DNA from 3 places in the Geobacillus sp. YHL genome. Region 2 is predicted to be linked to each of the others. Evidence: predicted binding sites of a transcription regulator. Region 2 holds the regulator's gene; each other region holds the start of a gene.

Region 1 (2,266 bases), on a different contig from region 2:
TTCCCGAGCCGTTTTACGAGGCGCTTGGCGTGACAGAAGAGATGTACCACGCCCTCGCCTTGGCAGGCGGCATTCCGGCCGGCTTGGCGGCCTTCGTTGGTTTCGTGATCCTTTTTCGCCGCCGCTTGACGGTCAAGCGCGTACGGACGACAAGCAGCACCGGCGACTGGGTCGCGCTCGGATTTTTGCTTGTCGTGATCGCCAGCGGGTTGTCGTCGACGTTTCTGAACATCGATTCGCACGGGTTTGATTACCGGACGACAATCGGCCCGTGGTTTCGCGGCCTTCTTACGTTCCGTCCGAACCCAGCTTATATGGAAGCGGTGCCGCTTTGGTTTCAGATTCATATTCTCGCTGCATTCGGTTTGTTCGCCGTCTGGCCGTTCACCCGTCTCGTTCACGTATTCAGCTTCCCGCTCCGCTACTTGCAGCGCAGCTACGTCGTCTATCGAAAGCGAATGCCAAAACAAGCAGAGCCGGTCAACCGCGCCAAGTAAGCGAGCGGCGGGCGTCACATCAGGAACCCTAAACTGAACAGGCGGAGGGGGCAAACCGATTGCCTAACAGCCGGCCTGTCAACTTTAACGGCGGCGGGAACGAAACAACGTGCGCTTCCGCATACCCTAACGATCATGCATAACAACCGGCCAACAAATGAACCAATAATAAAAAACAGGATGCCCGTCGTTTGGGGCATCCTGTTTTCCATTTGTTACTTAGTTAATGCGCGCAAACAGCTCCTCTTTCTCCGCATCGGACAACAACCGCTCGGCCATCGGGAAGAGCACGTTCTCCTCTTTCATGAAGTGCTCATCCAAAATATGATACGCCTCAATCACCGCGCCGGCAAGCGTCAACGCCTGTCTGCTGTCGATGTTCTCCGGCAGCTGGGCGGTCTTTTCTAAAAACATGGAAAGGCGCGTTTTCGCCTGTTCGTGTTCGTATTCCATAACGGCGATAGGGCCGGTCGTCCGCCCGATGTACCGAGCCATCATTGGGAACAATACGCCTTCTTCCCGCTCCGAATGCGGATCTAAGGCGGCGACGAACGATTCAACTTTTTCTCTCAAATCAGCGAGCGGCTCACGCCAGTTGCGGTCATTTTCCCCGCGGCCGATCGCCTCCGCTGCGGCAAGCAGCTGCTCCATTTGGGCGCGCAGCGGGCCGTGTTCTTGTTTTAATTGCGCCAGACCGGCGCATAATTTCACCCCTTCAGGGCCGCCCATATGGCAAAATGAATGCATCATCAATTCCTCCTTTTTATGATCCGTCCGTTGTTTCCATTATACTGTGTGCAGCATCTCCATCGTTGTGAGTCATATCACACCGCCGACAGGCAAGCGCAAAAAAACAGCACGCGCGCCCCCATGAGCGACGCGCCGTAGCAAATCCCCGCCGAACCGTGCTCGCCATCTGCTGGAATGAGCTTCGTTTCATGCTCGCCCCGCCCTTTCATATGAAAAATACATACCCAGTTTTATTATAAGCGGAAAATGTTCGAAAAACTGTGACAAAAAATAAACAGTTTAGCATTTTTGATGAAACACATAATATAAAACATTTAACAAAAAGATGATCTCTTATATAGCAGGTTGGACAATTGATATAAAACAACCCTCAACAGGGCTTATTGTTGAAAATAACGGGCAAGCGTCACAATCATCGCTCCCATCCGCTCATGTTCCGGGGCGATGACGCGATCGACTCCCTCTTCTTCCAATGCTTCTTTTGTCACTTTGCCAACGGCGCAGGCCACGACATCGGTGCGAAACGCGTCAAGCAGCGGTGCGATCTCTTTTTTCTCGCGGGCGAACGAAAAGAAAAAGCGGACTTGCATCGCCGATGTAAAACAGACGGCATCGACCTCACAACCGACAACTTCATTGTATAGCGTCTCAAGCGTCTTCTCATCCGGAGCGACATGCCGGTATGGAAGTAGTTCCGTATAGGACGCGCCACGCTCAAGGAAAAATTGCCGAAGCCTTGGCGCAGTGTCGCCATACAGCTGTACAACAACGTTTTTTTCCGCAAAGTCGTGCCCATAAAGAGCAGCAATCAACCCTTTCGTCGTCCCGTCCTCGCTTACTGCCACCGGAGTGACGCCGATTTGTTTCAACGCCGCCACCGTTTTATAGCCGCGGGCAGCCACGTTCGCTTCCTTGATCGTTCGATGCCATTGGGCAGCCATTCCCTCCCGGTCGGCCGCTTCCAACAGCGCCTCAAAGCCGATTCCCGTCGTAAATACGATCCAGTCCGGCCGCATGGC
Region 2 (2,266 bases):
CCGATTTTGATATGGTTTGGTTTGATGATTTTGCCGCTGTCGAAAGAGAGTTCACCGGCGATGATTTTCAACAATGTCGATTTTCCCGCTCCGTTGCGGCCGACAAGGGCGATTCGGTCGCGGGACTGTATTTCTAGTTTTATATTCGATAAAATAAGGTCAGCACCGAAATATTTCGTGAGCCCGTGCACTTGCAAAATGATCATGTCCGTCACCTCGCGAATAGTTTAACGCAAGTCGCGAAAACGGTCAAAGACGAATGATGAAAAATCGTGTATAGTGTATAAATGGAGGAGATTGTATTGTCATCGTTCACTCATTTCAATGAACAAGGGCGCGCGAAAATGGTTGATATTACGCACAAAGAAGATACTGTGCGAGTGGCTGTGGCGCAAACGAGCGTGACTGTCAGCCGGGAAATTTACGAAAAAATGACGAGCAATGCGATCGAGAAAGGGGATGTGCTCGCCGTCGCTCAAGTGGCGGGGGTGATGGCGGCGAAGAAGACAGCTGACCTTATTCCAATGTGTCACCCGCTTATGTTAAAGGGTGTGGACATTGCTTTTGCTTGGGAAAACGATGGAGAAGCGCATAAGCTCGTCATCACGGCAACGGTGAAAACGAAAGGGAGCACAGGAGTGGAAATGGAAGCGCTGACGGCCGCTTCGGTCTGTGCGTTGACAGTGTACGATATGTGCAAGGCGCTTGATAAAGGAATGGTCATCGGTCCGACGTATTTGGTCGAAAAAACGGGCGGGAAGTCTGGCCATTACCGACGGAAAACCGATTAGCTAGGGGATGAGATCATGAGCAACGAACAACCGAAAATTCCGCAGGCAACCGCCAAACGGCTGCCGCTTTACTATCGGTTTTTGAAAAACTTGCACGCTTCCGGCAAGCAACGCGTCTCCTCTGCCGAGTTGAGCGAGGCGGTGAAAGTCGATCCGGCGACGATCCGCCGTGATTTCTCCTATTTTGGCGCGCTTGGTAAAAAGGGATACGGGTATAATGTCAATTATTTGTTGTCGTTTTTCCGCCGGACGCTTGAAGAGGATGAGGTGACCGAAGTCGCCTTGTTTGGCGTCGGCAATTTAGGCACCGCCTTTTTAAACTATAATTTTTCGAAAAACAACAATACGAAAATCGTGATGGCGTTTGATGTCGATGAGCGGAAAGTAGGAACGACAGTCGGCGGGGTGCCGGTCTATCATCTCGATGAGTTGGAGGAGCGGCTTCACGAAAACATCCCGGTCGCCATTTTAACCGTGCCGGCCGCCGCGGCTCAAGCGCTGACCGACCGCCTTGTCGCGCAAGGAATTAAAGGCATTTTAAACTTTACTCCGGCGCGGTTGAACGTGCCGAACCATATTCGCGTCCATCATATCGATTTAGCCATTGAGCTGCAGTCGCTCGTCTATTTTTTGAAAAACTATCCATCGCCATCGTAAAAAGGAGAGAACAACACATGAAATATTTGTTGCTCGTTGCTGTGATTTTGTTGCTGTTTGGCACGAAAAAGCTGCCGGAATTAGGGCGGTCGTTCGGCCAGTCGCTTCGCGAGTTTAAAGACGCCACAAAAGGGCTCGCTGATGACGAAGAAACGAAAACCGACCGATGACAAGGCAGGATGGAGAAACAATGAATGACAAAGAAATGTCGGTGTATGAGCATCTGGGTGAACTGCGAAAACGGCTCATCATCGTGCTCATCTTTTTTGCTGCGGCGCTTGTCGTTAGTTTCTTTTTTGTCGATGATGTCATTTTGTATTTGCAGCGAACGGCCGAGGCGAAGCATTTGACCATGAACGCCTTCCGCCTCACCGATCCGATTAAAGTGTATTTTCAGTTTGCCTTTGTCATCGCAGCTGTGCTGTCGGCTCCGGTGCTGTTGTATCAAATTTGGGCGTTTGTAAGCCCCGGTCTGTATGAAAAAGAGCGGAAAGTGACGTTAAGCTATATCCCGGCGTCGATCGTTCTTTTTTTAGCAGGCGTCAGCTTCGCTTATTTCGTCTTGTTTCCGTTTGTCGTTCGATTTATGAGCCAGCTGGCTGACCAACTAGGGGTTCAACAAATGATCGGCATTAATGAATATTTTCAGTTTTTGCTTCAGCTCGTGCTGCCGTTTGGCATCGTGTTTCAGCTGCCGATCGTCGTGTTGTTTTTCACCCGCTTAGGGCTTATTACGCCGCAGCTTCTTGTTCGCATCCGCAAGTATGCGTATTTGGCGCTGCTTATTTTAGCGGCGGTCATTACGCCGCCGGATGTGC
Region 3 (2,266 bases), on a different contig from region 2:
TGATCATGACAGAAAGTTTTAAAGGTGCTGCTGTCCGTGATGGCCTGCTTCTGCAGGCAACGTGGTGCATCGTATTGCTTTTTCCGATTGGATGGTTATGGAGAGCGGCGAAAAAGCGTCTTGTTGTGCAAGGGGGGTAAACGTTGTTTTACGTATCGGTTTTTTTTCAATACATGGCGCAATATATGAAGACAAAGCTGCAATATCGAGCCGATTTGTTCGTGGAGTGGCTGTCTGACTTTATGGCTCAGGCGGTCAACTTGGTATTTTTGCTGGTTGTGTTCGGCCATACGACGCTGCTTCACGGCTGGTCGCGCGATGAGATTTTGTTTATTTACGGTTTTTTTCTTGTTCCATATGCCGTATTTGGCGCCTTTTTTAACCTTTGGGATTTTAATGAACGATATATTGTGCAGGGGGAAATGGATCGCGTGTTGACGCGCCCGCTAAACAGCCTGTTTCAAATTGTTTTGGAGCGGATGGAGCTCGAATCGTTGCTTGGCGCTGTGCCCGGGCTGATCATTATGCTGTATGCCGGCAGCCGCTTGTCTCTTTCATTTCATTGGTATGATGTCTTCGTGTTTATTTTGTTTGTCATTGGCGGTGCATTGATTTATGCCGGCATTTTCATTTCACTGGCGACGATCAGTTTTTTTGCCGACGCCCGCACATCCATCATGCCGATGATGTACAACATCAGCAGCTATGGCCGCTACCCGATCGATATTTATCATCGCGTCATCCGCTATATTTTAACGTGGGTGCTGCCGTTTGCCTTTGTCGGCGTTTATCCAGCTGCTTATTTTCTTGATAAAAAGGAATGGTACAGTTATGCCTTTTTCACCCCAGTGGTCGGCATGGTTTGCTTCACCGTTTCGGTCATGCTTTGGAACGCCGGGGTGAGACGATATCGCGGGACGGGGAGCTAGGCGCCCCGCCCGTTTTTGTTCATTTGCCATCAAAATGACAAACAATGGTCAAGCAATCGACACAACCTTGTCTGTATCGTTAGCATGTTGTGGCGTAAAATAAAATGTGAATATATTCACAAAAAGGAAGAAGAGGTGAATAGTGATGAAAAACGGGAGAGGAAATCGGGTAGCGGTCGTCGGCACCGGGTTTGTCGGCGCCAGTTATGCGTTTGCCTTAATGAATCAAGGGATTGCCGATGAGATCGTGCTCATCGATGCAAATGAAAACAAGGCTGAGGGCGATGCGATGGACTTCAACCATGGGAAAGTATTTGCGCCGAAGCCGGCTGACATTTGGCACGGCGATTACGATGATTGCCGCGATGCCGATTTGGTTGTCATTTGCGCCGGCGCCAACCAAAAACCGGGCGAGACGCGGCTTGATCTTGTGGACAAAAACATTGCCATTTTCCGCTCGATCGTTGAGTCGGTCATGGCATCCGGATTTCAAGGACTGTTTCTCGTCGCCACCAATCCGGTCGACATTTTAACGTACGCGACGTGGAAATTCAGCGGCCTGCCGCAAGAGCGAGTAATCGGATCGGGCACGATTTTGGACACGGCGCGGTTCCGCTTCTTGTTGGGCGACTATTTCGCCGTCGCCCCGACGAACGTGCACGCCTATATTATCGGCGAACATGGCGACACTGAACTCCCGGTCTGGAGCCAGGCTGATATCGGCGGCGTGCCGATCCGCAAGCTGGTCGAGTCCAAAGGGGAAGAAGCGCAAAAAGAGCTCGAGCGCATTTTTGTCAATGTGCGCGATGCCGCCTACCAAATTATTGAGAAAAAAGGAGCGACGTACTACGGGATTGCTATGGGGCTTGCCCGCGTGACGCGCGCCATTTTGCATCATGAAAATGCCATTTTGACCGTTTCCGCTTACTTGGACGGCCCATACGGCGAACGCGATGTCTACATCGGTGTGCCTGCTGTGATCAACCGAAATGGCATCCGCGAAGTGATTGAAATTGAACTTGACGAGGAGGAGAAAAAATGGTTCCACCGTAGTGCTGCGACGTTAAAAGGTGTATTGGCGCGCTATTTTGCTCAGTAAAGCGCAACGATTGGCTTCATCTGACGGGACGCTGGCTTGTCAAATGGGTCGGGCGATCCGGTGGAATACAGGAGTGCTGCCGATTCAAGCAGGGTGCGGAGGGTCATGCGGTATAATCGCCCGGTTGTCCGCGTATATATGAACGACGGACAAAAATGGGGGGAACGTGATGGATTACGCCTTCCTTGGCATTGTTGCCGCCGTACTGCTCGGCAGCATCACCTCGCTTTGGACAGTG

What was found. The regulator Rex, encoded in region 2, represses fermentation and respiration genes when NADH is low (regulators of the CRP and FNR family bind a similar motif). The targets are predictions, from matches to a motif close to TTGTGAAATATTTCACAA.
Region 1: the regulator Rex is predicted to act here: its motif matches at 1,310-1,327, upstream of JCR24_RS03830 (hemerythrin domain-containing protein).
Region 3: the regulator Rex is predicted to act here: its motif matches at 1,034-1,051, upstream of JCR24_RS10345 (L-lactate dehydrogenase).

Annotation. Positions count from the first base shown of each region.
Region 1 is NZ_JAEIGB010000002.1:263,667-265,932, forward strand. It holds gene narI (respiratory nitrate reductase subunit gamma) at 1-497, shown strand, start outside; gene JCR24_RS03830 (hemerythrin domain-containing protein) at 717-1,244, opposite strand; partial or broken gene JCR24_RS03835 (pyruvate synthase alpha chain) at 1,355-1,456, opposite strand; gene JCR24_RS03840 (uroporphyrinogen-III synthase) at 1,628-2,266, opposite strand, start outside.
Region 2 is NZ_JAEIGB010000032.1:5,202-7,467, forward strand. It holds gene JCR24_RS16685 (ABC-F family ATP-binding cassette domain-containing protein) at 1-206, opposite strand, end outside; gene moaC (cyclic pyranopterin monophosphate synthase MoaC) at 303-791, shown strand; gene JCR24_RS16695 (redox-sensing transcriptional repressor Rex) at 807-1,448, shown strand; gene tatA (twin-arginine translocase TatA/TatE family subunit) at 1,466-1,618, shown strand; gene tatC (twin-arginine translocase subunit TatC) at 1,639-2,266, shown strand, end outside.
Region 3 is NZ_JAEIGB010000009.1:119,922-122,187, forward strand. It holds gene JCR24_RS10335 (ABC transporter permease) at 1-140, shown strand, start outside; gene JCR24_RS10340 (ABC transporter permease) at 144-929, shown strand; gene JCR24_RS10345 (L-lactate dehydrogenase) at 1,075-2,028, shown strand; gene JCR24_RS10350 (potassium channel family protein) at 2,198-2,266, shown strand, end outside.